One region of the Lysinibacillus sp. DFXJR4 genome, then DNA from elsewhere that is predicted to be linked to it. Evidence: predicted binding sites of a transcription regulator. Region 1 holds the regulator's gene; the other holds the start of a gene.

Evidence for each region. The regulator CtsR, encoded in region 1, represses protease genes until heat stress. The targets are predictions, from matches to a motif close to ATGGTCAATAAAGGTCAAACA.
Region 2: a site for CtsR is predicted at 9,558-9,578, ahead of clpP (ATP-dependent Clp endopeptidase proteolytic subunit ClpP). Genes of this name have one in related genera too.

The regions. Positions count from the first base shown of each region.
Region 1 covers NZ_JBXUNW010000007.1:60,857-71,817, reverse strand. Annotated here, with positions in the region: gene AC2CGN_RS15455 (acyl-CoA thioesterase) at 1-140, shown strand, start outside; gene AC2CGN_RS15450 (protoglobin domain-containing protein) at 184-1,494, opposite strand; gene AC2CGN_RS15445 (hypothetical protein) at 1,819-2,028, shown strand; gene corA (magnesium/cobalt transporter CorA) at 2,269-3,228, opposite strand; gene AC2CGN_RS15435 (class I SAM-dependent methyltransferase) at 3,349-4,029, opposite strand; gene AC2CGN_RS15430 (DUF4870 domain-containing protein) at 4,158-4,463, shown strand; gene AC2CGN_RS15425 (CtsR family transcriptional regulator) at 4,717-5,187, shown strand; gene AC2CGN_RS15420 (UvrB/UvrC motif-containing protein) at 5,201-5,749, shown strand; gene mcsB (protein-arginine kinase McsB) at 5,746-6,855, shown strand; gene AC2CGN_RS15410 (ATP-dependent Clp protease ATP-binding subunit) at 6,845-9,289, shown strand; gene radA (DNA repair protein RadA) at 9,397-10,773, shown strand.
Region 2 covers NZ_JBXUNW010000011.1:54,415-65,375, forward strand. Annotated here, with positions in the region: gene AC2CGN_RS18370 (S9 family peptidase) at 1-1,322, opposite strand, end outside; gene AC2CGN_RS18375 (DMT family transporter) at 1,860-2,732, shown strand; gene AC2CGN_RS18380 (histidine--tRNA ligase) at 2,769-4,097, shown strand; gene AC2CGN_RS18385 (TPM domain-containing protein) at 4,293-5,057, opposite strand; gene AC2CGN_RS18390 (LemA family protein) at 5,057-5,638, opposite strand; gene AC2CGN_RS18395 (spore coat protein) at 5,800-6,414, shown strand; gene AC2CGN_RS18400 (amino acid ABC transporter ATP-binding protein) at 6,470-7,192, opposite strand; gene AC2CGN_RS18405 (amino acid ABC transporter permease) at 7,189-7,893, opposite strand; gene AC2CGN_RS18410 (basic amino acid ABC transporter substrate-binding protein) at 7,980-8,777, opposite strand; tRNA gene AC2CGN_RS18415 (tRNA-Arg) at 9,282-9,356, opposite strand; gene clpP (ATP-dependent Clp endopeptidase proteolytic subunit ClpP) at 9,665-10,255, shown strand; gene AC2CGN_RS18425 (HPr family phosphocarrier protein) at 10,438-10,695, opposite strand; gene whiA (DNA-binding protein WhiA) at 10,810-10,961, opposite strand, start outside.

The DNA of each region.
Region 1 (10,961 bases):
CGATGGTTGCAGTAGATGATGATGGGAAGCCTAAGCCAGTTCCGGCAATCTACCCTGAGACAGATGAAGAAAAACGTCTTTTTGAAACAGGACCAGCTCGACGAGAGCATCGTAAACAAAAACGTTCATTACCACATTAAAGAAAAGGGAGATTGACAACCTGTCAATTTCCCTTTTTACGTTTCACATGTTTAATTCATTCACCACATTAATAAGCGAGTCAGAAGAAGAGGAAACAAGTGTGGCACCTTGAGAGAGCTCAGTAATTAAATTTGAAATGGCAGAAATATCTCTTGATGTATTGACATATTGCTGCTGAATACCAGAGACAGCTTCAGCGATATCATTAAATGATTTGGATAAGCTATTTTGCGTGTCTACACTATGTTGAATTTTTTGATCCACATTAATAACAGAATTCGACATGGTTGTAATATTACTTTCCGTTTCTTTAATGAGATGAGAAACATTTTGTACAGCATTTTTTGTCTCTTCAGCAAGCTTTCGTACTTCCTCTGCTACAACAGCAAAGCCTTTACCATGCTCCCCAGCGCGAGCTGCCTCAATAGATGCATTCAATGCTAATAGATTTGTTTGATCTGCAATACCTGTTACTAGTCCAACAATCTCGGAAATCTTTTGAGAGGAGGTGCGTAACTGATTCATTGTGACCTCAAGACCATTTACACTTTGTAAAATAATTTGTATTAAATCGTTTTGCTCTTGTAACTGCTGTTGGCCACGTCTAGATTTTTCCTTCGTATCAGCAACAAAGCTTAAACCTTGCTTAGTGGCTACCGCAATATCATCTGTTTGAGAGGAGATAACTAATAGGGAAGCCGCTGTTTCATCACTAATAGCGTTCAGCTCCTCAGCTGTGCTTTGAATAGTTGTCACAAGTGCATGCTTTGTTTCATCTGCTGCTGTGCGTATACGTTCTTCCTCTTTTTCGTAGGCTTCAATGACAAGCTGTTGCTCAAAGTTAATAATTTTACAGAAGGCATTGATAGCAAGAATCGCATCATGCTTTGAAATATCTAATTTGTTAGCAAAGCTTGTAAATGTTGAAGTTAAAGACTGAAATGAGGCGATATACCATTTTGATTGAAGACCGATTCGAACGTGGGTTTCTGCAATTGCCTTTCGTTCGTCAATATAGGAGTCGTTGATACGGCTTTCAAAAATATCACTAAGGTGCTTATGTAAAGTAACCTTTAAACGATCAATCTGTGAAGTTCTATTAATAATATCTAATAAATCTTGACTTAAGCTAATGGCTGCATAGAATTGATCAACCATTTCAGGGATTAAATCCTTTGCTAAAGGCTGTAACTGTTTAATAATGGCTAAATCCTCAACCGTTAAATTTAAAAGTTGTAATTGTTTTTGAAGTTTTGGATGGTTAGAGATATCCAACTGTACATTTTTTTTATAGTTTTCAGGTGCTATTGTAATTGAGTAGCTTGAATCGTTCTTTTTTGTAAACCAACTCATTGTTGTTTGCTCCATTCTTTATAAATCCATTTTAAGTATATAAATTTATAGTAAACTTAAACTATTTATCCTTATGTTGGAATTGCTACGTTTGTAAGTTTGCGAAATATATGGTATTTAATCTATTCTACTATTTTTTGTCGTATATTTGGTTAAAATTTTCATTTATTTCTATTATTTTTTTAATGACTATTGTTTAAATGTCATGAAATAGACGATTGAAAGTATCCCAGGTGGTTTGTATTTAAAATGGGAAACCTGTAAAATACGAACTGTTTAGAAAGTAATAATTGAGCGTAAAAAGAATGAGGAGGTATTATTTAAATGGAGAAGAAACGTTTCAAGTTTGTCATACCCGTGATGGTAATTGTCGCAATCGGTTCGGTTTATATGCTACGTAACTATTATGCTGAAGTGCCAGACGTGGAGCAGTTGTTAATTACTATTTGTGCAACATTAGTTTCTGGTGTACTTGCATACTTTTTATTCCCACAGCAAGGGGAAAACAAAATTGATGATCGTGGACCCTATTAATGTAGAGCAGGCATCCTAGATAACCTTCTAAGATGCCTATTCTATATTTATCTTCATTCAGCAGAAGACTCCCACCTCTACAGGTGATGAGAAGAATGCGGTTTAGGTTCCTTTTCAGTGGGTGTGCAAACACCTACTGAATGAAGATAAAGCCCCCGGCGGATGTCACGGATTTTAAAAGGAATGAATTGTGAGGGCACAATTCAAAATCCGGACGCAATTACGCCAAGGCGAAATTGATTAAGGTTTAAATAATTTGAACCAGCCCTTCCATTTAAAGACCGCCAGCATAAAGATCACAATAAGTATCATAATAGCTAGGACGATAAAGTAGCTGTATTTGCCATGAAGCTCAGGCATATTGTCAAAGTTCATCCCATATACACCTGCAATAAAGGTTAATGGAATAAAGATTGTTGACACGATGGTTAAGGTCATCATAATGCCATTCATACGACTGGAGCTCATTGCCATATAGCTGTCGCGCATATCGGCCGTCAGCTCACGGTTGGATTCCACCATTTCTGTTAGCTTTAGCAAGTGATCATAAATATCTCCGAAATAAGCTCGTTCTGATTTATTTAGTGAGAATCGATATGAATTAAGAATCCGATATAATAAATCGCGCATTGGTAGAATTGTGCGCCGTAAATCAAGTAAGTCACTACGAAATTCGAATACGATTTTCATGGCATTTAGATTACTTTGATAGTTTAATTCATCTTCTAGTGCATTCAAATGATCCTCAATTTTATAGACAAGTGGGAAGTAATTGTCAACGATTTTATCGATTACCTGATAGGTTAAATACACTGTACCACGTTCCCAATTTTTCGGTTGCTTTTCTAGCATATTCTGCACTCTATCGATTTCGGGAGCAGTATTTTTATGAAAGGTTACAATAAATTTATTGGAAACAAAAATATTAACTTCCTCTGCTGCTAATTCTTCATTCACTCTATGAATAACAAAGAAATGGAAATCATCATAAAAATCGAGCTTTGGTCGCTGTAAACGCAATAAGCAGTCTTCTATAGCAAGTGGGTGAAAATGAAAAAACGTATCCAATAGCAGCTCTTCTTCAGTAGTAGGGCAATCAAAATCGACCCAATACCATTCAAAATGATTATTGTTTATTTCCTCGATAGGAAAACCCTTTATGAGTTGTTGATCCTTCGTAATCCCGATTGTGCGTATCACAGCGTTCACCCCAATTCTGTTGATTTTAATTTTCTAGGAATAATCGTCCTCATAGAGTAATACATTTATCTTCATCGAAAGCAAAGTGGCAGCTACAATTACGCCAAGGCAAAATTATTTTTAGATTTCCTTATAGCATATCCATCCACCAAATAAAGTAGTGGCAAAAAATCTGGATGGTTTTGTAAATCCTGCCTCTTGAAGTAGTGTTAAAATATCCTCCTCAGGCATAAAAGAAAGGGAGCGTATGGATTTTTCCATATCAGCTACCTCTAAGGAAGATAGCTTTGTATGCTGCAGCCAATAGGCCCGCCATAAATCAAATTGTAGTTCGGTCTCTAAAGAGCCAGGCTGCCCATATTTTGAAACAAGAACAAATGGTGCACCAGGCTTTAAATTATTTGCTATTTCTTTCAATGTTGCAAGCTTTTCTTGAGTCCCATTGATAAAATGCAGCACTAAAATACAGCTAGCTGCATCAAACTCTCCAGAGGGTAACTTCGTATCCAGCATAGTTCCCTGGTATAATGAAATTTGATTAGGCAAAGATTTTAATCGTTCCTCCGCTACATGTAACATGGCCTCAGAAGGATCGATGCCCACAAATGACCAAGTTGGTTTATGCTCTGCAAGTTGTAAAATTTCATTGCCGCTCCCAGAGCCAACTATTAGCAATTCAGCTTTCTCAGATAGTGTGTATTGATAAAAGGTTTGTGTTAACCGTAGCATGGCATCGTAACTAGGTAATGTTCGACGAATACCCTTTTCGTATTCGTTTGCTAGTGTGTTATTAAATTCCATAGTGTCTCACATGCCTTTCCCAAAGAATTTTTTAAAAATACAACATACAATGAAACTATTCAGGGTATAGTTCCGTAAATAGTAGTACATAAAACAAAGGAAAATTTAAAAAAGAAGGGTTGATATAAATGGAAGCTAAATGGTCTAAGGTAATCATACACGCAAGTCCGTTTTTTGCGCCATGGTTAGTACCAATTTTATTTTTCTTAATTAGTTCTGATGAGGAAGTAAAAGCTATTTCCATTCAAGCACTACTGTTCCAAATTATAATGGGTGTTTTAATTGCAATTTCTGTGGTACTAAGTTTTGTACTCGTTGGTTTACCATTCCTAATTATTTTCGGTATTATGTTGTTTGTCGTACCGATTATTGGAATTGTAAAGGCTTTATCTGATGAACCATGGCATTACCCAATTGTTGGTCGCTGGGTATAATTTTTATCGACGCAAGTATATGCTAATTGCATATGCTTGCGTTTTTTTCATCACGAAAAAGGGTACATTAGACATACGACCGTTAAGATATCTAGCATGAATAGCGATTTTTCAAGCGTTTGAATGAAAAAATGGTTGCTATTAATTTTTCTATAGGCGAAATCATTGCAATTATTTTCAAGCGTTTTGTATAATATACTCAAAGAAAGTCAAAGATAGTCAAAGTCAGTGAAGTAAGCGAGGTGTATTCCTAATGCGTAATATATCAGACATCATAGAAGGCTACTTGAAGCAAGTACTTGAATTAGGTGGAGAAGGGCATATTGAAATTAAGCGCAGTGAAATAGCTGATAAATTCCAATGTGTGCCCTCACAAATAAATTATGTGATCAATACTAGATTTACTGCCGAACGAGGTTATCTTGTTGAAAGCAAACGTGGTGGTGGTGGATACATACGAATTTTACGTGTCCGCGCGAATTCACAAATCGATTTGATTGACGATGTCCTCAGGCAGATAGAGGGAGGGGCATCGCAAACAATGGCAGAAGATTTAGTTTATCGGCTTATCGATGAGCAGGTAATTTCAAAGAGAGAAGCGAAGTTAATGTTAGCGGCAATTGATCGCTCCACTCTGGATTTACCACTCCCATTACGGGATACCATTCGAGCAAGAATATTAAGAGCGATGCTAACAACAATCAAATATGAACAGCAAAAATAGAGAGGTGATGGAAATGATTTGCGAACATTGCAAACAGCGTAATGCGACGGTAACTGTAACACAAGTTCAAAATGGACAAAAGGTAGAGCATCATTACTGTGACGTCTGCGCCTCGCAGTTCCATCCATTTCATGCAGAATTTAAACAAGAGCCTGTATCTATTCAACAGCTATTATCGAATTGGTTTGGCTCACCGACATGGCAACAACAAAAAGTGGATGAAAAACAACAGGCGCAGCCACAACCACAAACTTGTCCACAATGTGGCTTTACGTATAAACGATTTTTAAAAGAAGGAAAATTCGGTTGCCCTAGCTGCTATGACAGCTTTAGCGAGCACCTACCAAAGCTCTTTAATCGAATACAAGCAGGACCTCAACATATAGGTAAGATGCCCGGCGCTCATAGCAATATTTACGTCATTAAAAAACAAATAGAAGATATCCGTAAACTTATGAAAGTAGCTATAGATGAGGAACAGTTTGAGGAGGCCGCGAAACTGCGGGATGAAGTAAAGGAATTGGAGAAACAGCTACAATTTGAAGGTGGTGATGTGTCGTGATGATTGAATCGTTTTTAGAACGAGCTACACCAGCATGGATGAACGTGGAGGACGATTATTCAGATATAGTCATTAGTACACGTATCCGTCTTGCACGAAATTTAGATGGCTATCGTTTTCCTCTGTCCTTTACAGAGAATGAGGCATTACAGGTAGAGCAGGCTGTAACACACGCTGTTCAGGATAGCACGAAGCTACAAGATCATTACTCATATTTTGCCGTCAAGGATTTAACATCCTTACAGCGTCAAATTCTTGTAGAAAAGCATTTAATTAGCCCTCAGCTTGCTAAAAAAGAACAGGTTGGCTCCATGCTATTATCTGATGATGAATCAATTAGTATTATGGTGAATGAAGAAGACCATTTACGCATTCAATGTATGACAGCGAGTTTTCAGCTGCAAAGGGCATATGAGCAGGCCAATAAAATTGATAGAGCCCTAGAAAAATCTTTACCTTATGCATTTCGTGATACTTTTGGATATCTTACAAGTTGCCCAACAAATATCGGTACTGGTTTACGAGCTTCCGTTATGATGCACCTACCTGCCCTTACATTAACAGCTCAAATGAGTCAAATTATTAATGCCATGACAAGGCTAGGAATGACAGTAAGAGGGATATATGGGGAAGGTAGCGAAAATTTAGGGAATGTTTACCAAGTGTCGAATCAAATAACACTGGGTAAAACAGAGGAGGATATTTTGGCTGACATTCAAAGCGTCGCCGAAAAAATTATTCAAAAGGAGCGACATGCAAGAGGTAGGCTAATGGAAAAAGCAGAGCTTGCTTTAGAAGACCGAGTATACCGTGCATTAGGTACTTTAACGCATGCTCGAATTTTAACGAGCGAAGAGGCAGCTACCTGCTTGTCCAATGTTCGTTTAGGGGTAGATTTACAGTTGATAGAAGGCATTAAGGCGACAACTTTAAACGAGTGTGTTGTCTGTATGCAACCAGGATTTTTACAACACTATGCAGGAGAGGTTTTACCACCTGCTGAGCGCGATCGCGTACGAGCGAAAATGCTTCGTGAGGCATTATTTCGTGAAAATATGAGTAAGCCTATTATAGGAAAAAAAGGAGAGGATTCATATGATGTTTAATCGTTTTACACAACGCGCACAAAAAGTATTACAGCTTGCACAGGAAGAGGCAATTCGTTGGAAACACGAATCAATAGGAACAGAGCATATTCTATTAGGGCTTATTCGTGAAGGCGGTGGTATAGCTGCGAAAGCATTAGAGGCCATCGATATTAGTCCTCAAACAATTGAAGCAGGTATCGAAGAGTTAGTTGGAAAAGGAAAAGAGGATGTAGGTCCGATTGTCCACTACACACCTAGAGCGAAAAAAGTCATTGAGCTATCAGTTGATGAATCACGCAAACTAGGTCATTCATATATCGGTACAGAGCATTTGCTATTAGCGCTTATTCGTGAAGGTGAAGGTGTGGCTGCTCGTGTATTAAATAACGCTGGTGTCGGCTTAAATAAAGCACGTCAGCAAGTGCTATTACTACTAGGAAATAATGATAATGCTCAATCTGGCCAACAAGCTGCCCAGGCTGCCAATACCCCTACATTAGATAGCCTTGCGCGAGACTTAACACAAATTGCTCGAGAAGGCTCTTTAGACCCTGTGATAGGTCGAAGCAAAGAAATTACACGTGTCATTGAAGTTTTATCTCGTCGTACAAAAAACAATCCTGTATTAATTGGTGAGCCAGGGGTAGGTAAAACAGCTATTGCTGAAGGTCTAGCACAGCAAATTATTAATAATGAAGTGCCAGAGATTCTTCGTGATAAACGCGTCATGACTCTTGATATGGGAACAGTTGTAGCAGGTACAAAATACCGTGGTGAATTTGAGGATCGCTTGAAAAAAGTGATGGATGAGATTCGCCAAGCAGGAAATGTTATTTTATTTATCGATGAATTGCATACATTAATCGGCGCAGGTGGTGCAGAGGGGGCAATTGATGCATCAAATATTCTAAAACCTTCTCTAGCACGTGGTGAGCTTCAATGTATCGGTGCAACAACATTAGATGAATATCGTAAATATATTGAAAAGGATGCGGCTTTAGAGCGTCGTTTCCAACCAATACAAGTTGATGAGCCAACAGTTGAAGAAGCGATTCAAATTATCCAGGGCTTACGTGATCGCTATGAAGCACATCACCGTGTGAAAATTACAGATGAAGCGATTGAGGCAGCCGCAAAAATGGGTGACCGCTATATTTCTGACCGTTTCTTACCAGATAAAGCGATTGACTTAATTGATGAAGCAGGCTCAAAAGTACGCTTACGTTCATTTGCAGTTCCACCAAATCTAAAAGCGCTTGAAGATAAGCTCGAAAATGTGCGCTCTGAAAAGAATGCTGCAGTTTCTGGTCAAGAGTTTGAAAAGGCAGCCTCATTAAGAGATACCGAACAAAAGCTAAAAGATGAAATTGAAACGACAAGAAAGAATTGGAAGGAAGAGCAAGGGAAATCTGAATCAAAAGTTACAGTGGATGATGTAGCAGCAGTCGTATCTATGTGGACTGGAATCCCTGTATCAAAAATTGCCTCAGAAGAGTCCTCTAAGCTATTACAATTAGAGGAAGAGCTACACAAACGAGTGGTAGGGCAAGGGGAGGCAGTTGAGGCCATTTCCCGTGCTATTCGCCGTGCAAGAGCAGGCTTAAAAGATCCAAAACGACCAATTGGATCATTTATTTTCTTAGGGCCTACAGGGGTTGGTAAAACAGAGCTTGCAAGAGCACTAGCTGAAGTGATGTTTGGTGATGAGGATGCGATGATTCGAGTTGATATGTCTGAATATATGGAGAAACATTCTACGTCGCGCCTAGTTGGTTCACCTCCAGGCTATGTAGGCTTTGATGATGGCGGCCAGTTAACAGAAAAGGTTCGTCGTAAACCATATTCAGTTGTATTACTAGATGAGATTGAAAAAGCTCATCCAGATGTTTTCAATATTCTACTGCAAGTGCTTGAAGATGGTCGTTTGACTGATTCTAAAGGTCGTGTAGTGGACTTCCGCAACACGGTTGTTATTATGACATCAAACGTTGGGGCAGATGCTTTAAAATACCAGAAAAACTTAGGCTTCAATGTTGGTGGTACGGAATCGAAACATAAAGACATGAAGGGAACAATGCTTGAGGAATTGAAAAAAGCATTCCGACCAGAGTTCTTAAACCGTATTGATGAGATGATTGTGTTCCACTCATTAGAAAAAGAACACTTAAAAGAAATTGTTTCCATGATGGCGAATGCTTTAACAAAACGTCTAAAGGAACAAGATATTTCGTTAGAGTTAACAGATGCGGCGCTTGAGAAAATTGCGCAAGAGGGCTATGATCCTCAATACGGCGCTCGCCCGCTACGCCGTGCACTACAAAAACAAGTGGAAGACCGCTTATCAGAAGAATTACTGAAAGGCAATGTAGAGAAGGGCAATCAAGTGGTCATTGATTATGTGAATGATGACTTTGTGGTAAAGAAAAAAGAGGGCATTTCTGCATCTAACTAATTTCTAACAGCTACGCTTCATCTCAAAAGGACAGCAGGCTATAGTGCCAAGCTGTCCTTTTTTATGTACAATTGATAATAAGAACAAATATTCGAGGTGAATGTGATTTGGCAAAGAAAAAAACGAAATTTGTATGCACAGGCTGTGGCTATGAATCTGCAAAATGGATGGGAAGATGTCCGGGCTGTGGGGAATGGAATAAGATGGTCGAAGAAGTAGAGGTCGTAGCAAAGGGACCTCGTGGAGCCTTCCAGCATTCTGCGACAGTTACGCAAAAGGCTCTTCCTATTATGCAGATCGAGGCTGCCGAGGAGTCTCGAATTACAACAGAAATGGGTGAGCTTAACCGAGTGCTAGGTGGGGGAATCGTACCGGGCTCTCTTGTACTTATAGGAGGTGACCCTGGTATTGGGAAGTCGACGCTATTATTACAAGTGTCTGCTTTACTTTCAAATAAGGGACATCGTGTGCTCTACATTTCTGGTGAGGAATCAATCCGCCAAACGAAACTACGTGCAGAGCGTTTAGGGGTGGTTTCACAGGAGCTTTATATCTATTCAGAAACAAATTTAGAGTTTCTAAATCAAACAATTGAGGATGTGCAACCGAAATTTGTTATTGTCGATTCCATTCAAACTGTGTTTCATCCCGAGGTAACAAGTGCTCCTGGCAGTGTATCGCAGGTGCGGGAGTGTACGGCTGAGTTAATGAGAATTGCTAAAACGAAGGGAATCGCTATATTTTTAGTTGGACATGTAACAAAAGAGGGTCAAATTGCAGGGCCACGTATTTTGGAGCATATGGTAGATACTGTGCTGTATTTTGAGGGGGAGCGACACCATAATCACCGTATTCTGCGTAGTCAAAAGAACCGTTTTGGCTCAACAAATGAGATTGCTATATTTGAAATGCTTCAGGGGGGCTTAAAGGAAGTATTAAATCCATCTGAGCTCTTTTTACAGGAGCGTTCACAAGGGGCAGCGGGGTCAACCATTGTGGCTTCTATGGAGGGTACACGACCAATTCTTGTTGAAATTCAGTCACTCGTAACACCTACAAGCTTTAACTATCCAAAGCGTATGGCAACAGGTGTTGATCAAAACCGTGTACAGTTGTTAATGGCTGTTCTAGAAAAGAGAATGGGCCTCATGCTACAGGCACAGGATGCATATATTAAAGTTGCTGGCGGTGTAAAGCTAGATGAACCAGCCATTGATTTAGCGGTGTTGACAAGCATTGTCTCTAGCTTTAAGGATCAAGCAGTTAGAGCTACAGATTGTTTTGTTGGAGAAGTAGGGTTGACGGGAGAGGTGCGCCGTGTTTCCCGTATTGAACAACGTGTAATAGAGGCGGCAAAGCTAGGATTTAAACGGATATTCATTCCGGCTTCAAATATTGGTGGCTGGGATTTTCCACAAGGTATTGAGATAGTTGGAGTAGAAACCATTAAAGATGCACTGAATGCTTGCTTTAGAGAGCTATAAAGGGAGTGTGCATGTTGGACAAGGTTCTGACATGCATTTTCCTCTTTCAATAATTTTTTAGATGCTAGGCATAAAAATCGGAACTAAAAAAGGGGTTTAAGCGTCCTACATAACACCCTAATAAGATGGCTCTTTTAACAACGTTATAGCTAGTAATAGTACCTCTTTATTTTCACCTTTGTATAGAG
Region 2 (10,961 bases), on a different contig from region 1:
AATTTATCTTGTATTTTACGGAATAGCTTTTCAAAGTTCTCATCAAAGAATTGGTAATGTGGTTTATCTGTTATATACGCACCATATAATAGTTTATCCTGCTCGGCACTATATAGTACACCTGTAACGTCTACTTCTTTATTAGACATAACGACTTCTTCTTTGCCTTCTAAATCATATTTAACAACTTCTACTTTGTCTCTTCCTTTATTAGAGGTTGCGTAAATATGTTTATTATCCTTGGAGAATGCAAGTGGTGTTACTTCATCCCCTGCTGCTAATTCAATAAATGGCTTGAATTCATCTTTTTCGGAGTCACGATAAAGAACAGTTCCAACTACCCCATCTGATGCAACCGCAACACGCACTTCTCCATTACGGTCTGCTAACCAGTTTGAGATATTACCAGGGTTTTTAGCAACATGTGTTGTTTCACCAGTCTTCACATTAAGCTTGTACACATCGAACACTGTTGCATCTTCTTTGTTCATCATAATTAGAATCTCATCTTTTACACCCTGCAAACTACTTAATAAACCTACTGTCACATTTGGATACGGCGTTAAATCCTTTTCCTCTGTCCCGTTAAATGTTGTAGAGTAGATATGGAAATTCTCATCTCCACCTTTATCCTTAACATATAATAATGTATCATCCTTCCAGAAGGAACCAGCTATATCTCGATCCTTTGAACTTGATACACGGACAGGCTCACTATCATCACCCATTTTTTTTACAAAAATATTAGAACGGTTTTCCCATGCTGATGAAAACGTTATATAGTTACCATCTGGCGAAAGCTGATAGCCAAAGTTTCCTGGACTTTTCATGAAGTCTTCTACAGAAATTTCCTTTACGCCCTCATTATTAGTACCGTTTTTCACTTGTTTAGCATTATTTAACATTTTGACTGCATCTTGCTTAGAAAGCGTATTATCACTAATTAAAAGCCCAGTAAATAATCCAAGCTTAGCTGCTTTTTCTTTGTACTCATCAAGCGTTGATTCTTTTTCCTCTTTATTTAAAGCTCTTACTAAAATACGTGCTGCTTCATCGCGTTTAATAGCAAGGGTTAAATCCTTTAATTCCTCACCTTTTACCCACGTTGCAATGATTTGCTGACGCATAGATTCTGATCCATGCTGGAAGGTTAAAGCTGTTACAGCTAAATTAAGAAATTCCTGTGCTGTGACACTTTCCTCTTGGGCTACTACTTGTTGACTAGTTTCATTGGCAGCTCGTACCTCTTGCATTGTGACTGGATAAACAGCAGAAGTCGTTAAAATGACCGCTAATGATGCCGATAAAAATCGTTTTTTCAAAATGATTCCTCCTTATATCATTGTGCGTTATATCGTTTGTCGATATATTAAAATTATAACAACTTTAGCGCTTTTGTCAATAAATGATAATAATTAAATATAATTACCTTTTAAACCAATAAAAAAATTGAACCATAGTACATGGGGTTTTGAGCTGAACTAATCCACACAATTTAGTTCAGCTTTTATTTAGGAATAAAATAAAATTTAGGATATTTAATTGTTAGATTCTATTGCAGTCTATGAAAATTAATATCTCTTTTATTTAAGTGAGCAACTCGACCAACTGAAAGCTGGGGCTATTATTACGTGCACAGTGTCCATGCAACTGATTACACATCATGGATAAACGTCGAAAAACTCTCTCCAATTGGTTAAAAATGGTTTAAGGACACAAAAATGTCAAAGATCACTATTGAAATGTAATTATTTGTAATGATAGGATTAAATTAACTCGAGCGAGCGTCAATTGCTGTAGCAACTTATATTTTTAGATACAATTCTATTATTTTTTTAAATTTGTGAAGGAAGGTTAGTGTGAGAGATTTAAAAAAAGGCACTATTTATGCAATAATTTCAGCTATTTGTTTTGGTATTATGCCCATTTTCGCTATAAAAGCTTATAGCTATGGGATTTCTGTTTATACATTACTGGTTTTAAGATTTTCAATAAGTTCTTTACTATTTTTTTTGTTTCTTATATGGAAAAAAATACCTATTAAAATTAGTAAAATGGATTTAAAGTTATTTTTTCTATTGGGTGGTGTTTTATTTACACTGTTATCTGTCCTACATTTTGAATCATTAAAATATCTATCTTCTGCTATGGCTGTTTTATTATTATTTTCATTTCCTATATTTGTTTCAATCTTTTCCTTTTTAATCTACAAAGAAAAGCTAAAGGTAAAATCAATCATAGCTTTATTTTTCACCTTTATTAGTATGATTTTTTTATTAGGCGTTTCTTTTCAAGGTATAAATATGAAAGGCGTAATGTTAGCGATATTAGCTGCTATTGTATATGCACTATATATGATTCTTGGAAAAAAAGTCACCGACAATAATTCTCCCGTTGTAACAAGTACTTATGTTACCTCCTTTGCTGCATTGGGTGTAATTTTCATAGGACTAATAACTAGTGAACTACATTTGAATTTTGGTTCAAATGCATGGATATATATATTCGGCATTGTTGTTATTTCAACGATTATAGGTGAAATAACTTTATTTAAATCACTACAGATTCTTACTTCAACAAATGTTTCTATGATAAGTATGGTAGAGCCCATATTCACCTCTATCTTTGGCTTACTGTTTTTGCAGGAAGTAATGGAACCTCTTCAACTATTGGGAGGTATTTTCATCTTAATAGGCTTAACTTTCTTGATTTATTTTCAAAATAAAAATTAATATGATTCAAATACTCATCGAAAGGAAGATTCAAAGATGATTTTTAACCTAAATGAAAAGACTCTATCAATTCCTGAGGGAACTGAAGATGTTTTAGGAATTGATATGAGATATCGAGAACATATCATCAATATAATTAAAGGCGTTTATGAAAACTATGGTTTCAATCCACATAAAACACCTATTTTAGAATACTTAGAAACTTTTAACGGACATCATGGGGAAGGAGAGAAGTTATTTTTTCATATAAATGATAAAAATGAAAAAATTCTTATTCCTCGCTATGATCTAACTGTACCGCTGGCTAGAGTAGTAAGTATGTATCCAAATATACCGAGACCTTATAAAAGATATCAAATTGGTCCATCTTTTAGAGATGATCAGCCTGGAAAAAGTCATTTTAGAGAATTTACACAATGCGACGCTGATATCATTGGCTCAGACAGTTTATTAGCTGAAATCGATATTACAATAATGGCCCATGAATTGATTAATAAGTTAGGAATAAAAAACTTTGTTTTGAAAATAAATCATAGACTACTTATTCAAGCCTTAGCTCTTAAAGTTGGTTTGAATACCAAAGAAGAACACCTCGGATTACAAAGAGCCTTAGATTATGCAGATAAAGTTTCAAAAGACGGATTACAAGGTATAAAAAATAAACTAATAGAAAATAAAATTCCACTGAATATTGCTAATCAAATACTAATTGAAATTGAATGTTTTTCTAACCTTTTAGCTCAATATGAGGATTTACAAAATCAAATAAGTCAAATTGAAAAGTTCTTTAATTACTGTCTCACTTCTACAAAGGCGACAGCCGATTTGAAATTTATCCTCTCTTATTTACCAAAAAATGTTCAATCCAACATCAAAATTGATTTAACATTAGCAAGAGGGGCAGATTATTATACAGGCTATATATTAGAGGGTTTGGTTGTTGACTCTGAAATCGGAGCAATTTTAGGTGGTGGACGATACAATAATTTAGTTTCTGCTGTCGGCAATTTAAATGAACCAGGAGTTGGCTTAGCCTTTGGTTTAGAAAGATTATTATCTGTATTGAAAAGCCTAGATTATATTGACAAAAATATATTACTGCCTCATAAAATATTATTAGCTGATGCCAACGAAGAGTTCCATCCTAAGATTTTTCATATCGCTCGTGAATTAAGAAAATACTATGATGTTGACATTTATTATAATCACACTCAATTTGAAGATATAATCCATTTTGCTCAGGAAAATAAGCATCAAATAATTATAGAGCTTATTGGGGACCGTCCATTCATTCACTCTGTTATAGAGAATGAGACATTTAAGTTGGAAGTAACAGGTATTTTAAATAGTTTAGATTTTATATAATGATTCTCGACCTTGCTTTATATATGAGTATTACTTTAATAATTTCACGTATCAAATAATTTGAATTTTCTCTAAAATAAAAATGTACATTACTAAAAAAATTTAATTTAGTAATGTACATTTCTATTATATGCGCAACATTATATTCGGGTAGTAATGTACAATTCCCTATTTTTAATGTTACAAAGTAGCCAGCTAGAATTTACGACTTGCTCCGCCTCCAGCAGATGAACCACCTCCAAATCCACCAAAGCCGCCTCCACCTGAGCCTCGGCTGCCAAAGCCACCGCCAAAGCCTCCTGGATAGCCTCCTCTGCCACCTGAGCGTGGTCCTCTTCCACCACCATTAGAAATAATGGAGTAAAAAACAAGGACAATGACAACAAGGACAATAATCATCCATGTTGGCATTTCTTCCTCTTCAGCTGAATTTGTAGGAGTCTCCCCCTCCCAATTGTACTCCTCTGCAACAATTTGAAATACTTCAGCATATGTTGCTTTAAAGGCTTGATCAATATTACCAGCACTTGCATTAGGATAAAACGCTGTATCTAATATCCGTCCAAGTTTCCCATCTGGTAATGCTCCTTCAAGTCCCTGACCAACAGCAATTACGACATCATTATTGCCTTCACCCTGACCAAATGTTGCTAATAATAATACACCGTTATTTTTTTGTGCATTACCAATTCCCCATGAACGAATCATTTTAGTCGCATACATTTTTGGGTCCTGTCCATGAATAGATTCCACAGTGATCACCATTATTTCGGCACCTGTCCCTTTGTCTAGCTGCTCTGAATAATGATTAAGCTCCTCTTTTACTGAAGTGGATAATACATTAGCAAAATCGTGAATATACGTATTTTTCATGGGGGTTGGCATTGCTGCATCTGCCATTCTAATCAATACAAGAAATGAGAAACAAACAATTGCAAATTGCACAATAAAACGTTTCATTATTGCTTACCTGAATTACTAAAATCAATAGATGGTGCCTTTTCAGAACCTGCTGTAGCTTTAAAATATTCCTTCTGCTCAAACCCAAACATTCCTGCAATTAAATTTCCTGGGAAACGTTTTACATTTTTATTAAAAGTTTGAACCTCATTATTGTAGTCCTCACGAGCGACTGCTAGCCGGTTTTCTGTTCCAGCTAATTCATCCATTAATTGTCGAAAATTAGCGTCTGCCTTTAAGTTTGGATAATTTTCTACCACAACAAGCAATCGACTAAGTGCGCCATTCAGTGCATCATTTGCAACCGCCTGTTCCTCTGGACTACGTGCATTTCCCATTTGTGAGCGTGCCTCCGAAATACTAGCAATAATATCTTGCTCATGCTTAGCGTACCCTTTTACTGATTCCACTAAGTTTGGAATTAAATCATAGCGACGCTGAAGCTGGTTTTCAACCTGGGCCCATTTTGAATCCACACTCTCTTCCGCTGTAACAAGGCTGTTGTATTTAGGGATAAATAGTAAAGCTAATAGCACTAAAATAATAATGATAATGCCAATAGGTCCAAGAACTTTTTTCAAATGGTATTCCCTCCTTTACACACTTACTTTTCCTTACCTCTAATGTGCTGCAAAAAAACATCTCTATTCTACATATATGCAAATGGAGTTATAGCGTATGAAATATATCTAATTAGACATACTAAATACTGCAACAAAATAACATTTAGGAGGCGTTTTTTTTGTCACAATCATTTCACAATGAATCAGCTAACCAACCATCATTCAACCAACAACAAAGCCTAAATCATGGTGGACATGAAGTTATGGACATGCATGAAACACTTGGCGAAATCATTGCTGGTATGAATCAATCCATTATTCTACGTCCACATGTTAAGGACCCTGAGTTACTTAGTATTTTGGATCGCCAATATAACTTCACTTTAGGGATGTATAACACTATTGTGGAATCTTTTAAAACTGGACATGATCCATCTGTTCCAACTGGACGTTACCAAATGGAGACAGGCAATAACTTTACTTATGGATTAAATCCTGGGCAACCTAAAAAACCAATGCAAAATGCAAATGAAATGAATGATGAAACAATTTCAGGCTTCTTATTAGGTGCTCAAAAAGGTACAGCCAAATGTATGACAGCTGCTGCGACTGAGACTACAAACCCTGTTGTTCGCCGTGTTGTTGCAGATAGTATTCCCAACTGTATTGAAATGGCATACGAATTATCTATTTACCAAAATAAGCATGGCTACTATCAAGTACCTCAATATTCGCAGCAGGATATGCGTACAATACTCGATTCATTCGGTACAACTACAAATCCTCTTCATTAACAAAAAAGCAGTCTCACATGTGATCTAAATCACCGGAGACTGCTTTGCTTTGTGGTTATAAAACTTTTCCTAAAAATGCTTTTGTTCGTTCATTTTGAGGATTTCCGAAAATTTCCGCCGGTGCTCCTTCTTCTACAATATAGCCACCATCCATAAAGACCACACGATCGCCTACCTCACGTGCAAAGCCCATTTCATGTGTAACGACAATCATTGTCATTCCTTCAGCTGCTAGATTCTTCATTACATCTAACACCTCTTTTACCATTTCTGGATCAAGTGCTGACGTCGGTTCATCAAAAAGAATGGCTTTTGGTTTCATTGCTAAAGCGCGAGCAATAGCTACCCGTTGCTGCTGACCACCTGAAAGCTGTTCAGGGTAGTTATATGCTTTACTATCTAAACCAACCTTCTTAAGAAGCTCATGTCCTAATGCTTCTGCATCGGCACGACTCATCTTACGAATTTGCATTGGTGCCATTGTCACATTATCAATAACCGTCATATGCGGGAATAAATTGAATTGTTGAAACACCATGCCCACTTCTGCACGTATTGCATTTATATTTGTTTTAGGATCATTAATCTTCACATTTTCAATATAAATGGCACCATCTGTCACTTCTTCGAGCATATTAATACAGCGTAAAAAGGTACTTTTCCCTGAACCAGATGGTCCTATTACACAAACCACCTGTTTTTCTTGTATTTCATAATCAATACCTTTTAATACTTCCAGCTTGCCAAAATATTTGTGTAAATTCTGAATTTTAATCATCGTGCTTCCCGCCCTTCTGCCTTACGAGGGACATAACTATTACTGAATCGCTTCTCGATAAATGCCACAATTTTTGTTACACCATACGTTAAAACTAAATATAATAATGCTGCAACAATGTATGGCTCCCAGAATCGGAAGCTAGCTCCTGCTACTACTTTACTTGCATATAAAATATCTGGAGCTGCAATAACGGTTACTAGAGAGGAATCCTTTAATAGCGCAATGAATTCATTCCCTAACGGTGGAATCATTCGTCTAAATGCCTGTGGTAAAATGACTTTTCTCATCGCTTGGTTATGTGTTAAGCCAAGTGATCGAGCTGCCTCCATTTGACCTTTCGCAATACTTTGAATGCCGGCACGGAAGATTTCTGCATTATAGGCCGCACAGTTTAATATAAGTGCCGTGATCCCTGACACCATATAGCCTAAAGAGTGTCCAAAAATCGTAGGTATTACGGCTAAATGAATTAATAAAATTTGCACTAGCATTGGTGTTCCACGGAATAAATCAACATAAAGCTTACACGGCCAATAAATCCATTTTTTCGTTGATAATTTTCCGAGCCCTAAAAATAATCCTAAAAAAATACCACCAAAATAACCACTGAGTGTCAAAATTAGTGTTACGCCAATACCACGTATAAACATATCTCGGTAGTTCCAGACTATGTCCCAGCGTAAGTCAAAGATGTCCATCCGAAAACCCCATTTCCCCTAAAAAGTTACGAAAAATATGAAGACGCTAGCATAAGGCTATGCTAGGGGCACCATTCATTCTTTTCTTACTTAAAGTCTGAGCCAGTAATCTCTTTTAATTTACCGTTCTCTTTAATCTTTTGTAGACCCTCATTTAATAGGTTTAAGAGCTCTTTATTTCCTTTTTGAACCATGAAGCCATAATATTCTTTATCAAATGCATCATCTTCTATTACTTTTAGTTTTTGATCTGGGTGTGCTTTGATATATTCGTAAACTACTGCATTATCACCAATCGCAGCATCTACATTGCCATTTAGCATTTCTTGGATAGCAACTGGTTGATTTTCAAATGCCATAATATTTGTACTTGCATCACCCTGTAGCTTTTTCGCTGCTAAATGACCAGTCGCATTAATTTGAACTGAAACTTTTTTATCTTTGAGCTCTGCTAATGATTTAATCTTTGAATCCTCTTTTACAACGATTAATAATTGAGATTCATAGTATGGCTCAGTAAAATCGAATGATTGTTTACGTTCTTCTGTAATTGTAATTCCGGATGCCCCAATATCTGTTTCACCATTTTTAATTGTTTGGAATACAGGCTCCCAGCCAATATTTTGCCATTCTACCTCAAAGTTCATTTCATCAGCAATAGCCTGCAAAATATCGACATCAATCCCTACTATATTCCCTTTATCGTCAATCGATTCAAACGGAGCGAAAGTAGCCTCTGTACCTACCTTATAAACTTTTTTACCGCTTCCGCCATCCTCTGCCGGTGCACTACCTGATGATTTATCTTCCTTCGCGCCACATCCTGCTAGAGCTAGCATTAGTGCTGCCACGAGCATAAGTAACATAGATACTCTTTTTTTCATAGCATTTCCCCCTAAAATAAGTTTTTCCGAAATACGACTTCATTTTTCACAATTCGGAAATGTTAGACTATTAGGTCAATTATAGTAACATTATTGCTAATAGACAATAACTTTTCGTATAAAAGTAATTATTTTTTCATAAAAATTTATTTCCATGTGTTTTTTTAGCAAAAAACGGTATGAATAATCGAAAATAGCATTAAAAATGAATATTTATACATCAACTAATCATGCCAAAATTAGATAGTTTTGGGCAAAAAAAAAAGAATCCCCTCAGATAGGATTCTTTTTTTTCGACTAGATGGCTAGTCCTCACGTACAGTATGTCCACTAAAAAATAATTTGGAGTTGTTGCTTTTTTGAAGGTTTGAATGGAACAAATACGGGAATAATGCCAATTAGGGCAGTATTTCCACTATTTTCCCTTCTTTCTCCACTAAGCAGGCTGCTAAACTACTTATTAGGAGAATCGAGCTATAAAAGGTAATAAAATAATCAATAAAATGGCGCCCTCGGAGGGAATCGAACCCCCAGTGCAAGAACCGGAATCTTACGTGTTATCCATTACACCACGAGGGCATTAAACACAAAAAAAAAGTACTCACTCTAGGCTTTATGAAAAGCATGATGTAGATAATCCTCATTTTTTGAAGCATACCCGCAAAATAGTGTACCGTACTTTAATCTATGACCTTAACTATTATACAAACGTATTGCCAACAATTCAACTATAGAATGCAAAAAACAATTTATTTTTTTATTTCACTTTAGCAGGGTTAATATTTGACCTTCCCTGACTATAATGTGTATGATAGGGATACAGCTGAAATACAACGGAAGTTTTCAGCAAGAGTATTCGAATTTAGTTTTATTAAGGAGGATTTAACATGAATTTAATTCCTACAGTTATTGAACAAACAAGCCGTGGTGAACGTGCATATGACATCTATTCACGACTACTAAAAGACCGCATCATCCTTTTAGGAAGTGCGATTGATGACAACGTGGCTAACTCAATTGTAGCTCAGCTTCTATTCCTACAAGCTGAAGATCCAGATAAAGATATCTCACTTTATATTAACTCACCAGGTGGATCAATCACTGCTGGTATGGCCATCTATGACACAATGCAAATTATTAAGCCACAAGTACAAACAATCTGTATTGGTATGGCTGCATCTATGGGAGCATTCCTACTTGCGGCAGGTGAGCCTGGTAAACGATTCGCTTTACCAAATGCAGAAGTAATGATTCACCAACCATTAGGTGGCGCACAAGGTCAAGCAACTGAGATTGAAATCGCTGCTAAACGTATTTTATTCCTACGTGAAAAATTAAATGGTATCTTATCAGAACGCACTGGGCAACCGCTTGAAGTCATTTCAAGAGATACAGATCGTGATAACTTCATGACAGCTGAACGTGCAAAAGAATATGGCTTAATCGACCATATTATGGACCGTAGCGACCGTAAATAACAAAGTACAGACATCTCAGATTTAGTTCTGAGATGTCTTTCTTTATTTTGACGCTCTATCCATCACTTTTACATTTTCATCCGTCACTTTGACATTTCTATCCGTCACATTAGCTCCGCTATCCACCACTTTCGTTAAATAGAGCATAAAAAAACTGCCCAATTATTGGACAGTCTTTAAATTTAATCTTCTTTTTCGATTAACTCTGCCAATGCTGTAACCGCTTGCTCAGCATCGTTGCCTTCACTGCTTAACACTACTTCTGTTCCTTTGGCAATAGCTAAGCTCATTACACCCATAATGGATTTAGCATTAACTTTTTTCTCATCCTTCTCAAGAAAGATATCTGCACTAAAGCGATTTGCTTCTTGAACAAATAATGCTGCTTGTCTAGCCTGTAGTCCTAATTTTAATTTGACTTGGACTCTTCTCTCGGTCATTCTCAAAACTCCCCTTTACTACCGTTCATCTTATTAGTTTTATCTTACCTTACTTACTAGCAAAAGAACAATATGTGTTTACGCATCACATTCATACCTGAAAAGTATGAAAACTTAACCACCAATCTTTTCTCCACGTCTTAATGCATCCGCTATTTCGTCGATTTTCCGTAAACGATGATTGACACCTGATTTACTAACCGTTCCGCTTGATACCATTTCACCCAGTTCTTTTAGGGTGACATCTTGATATTCTACTCGTAAAC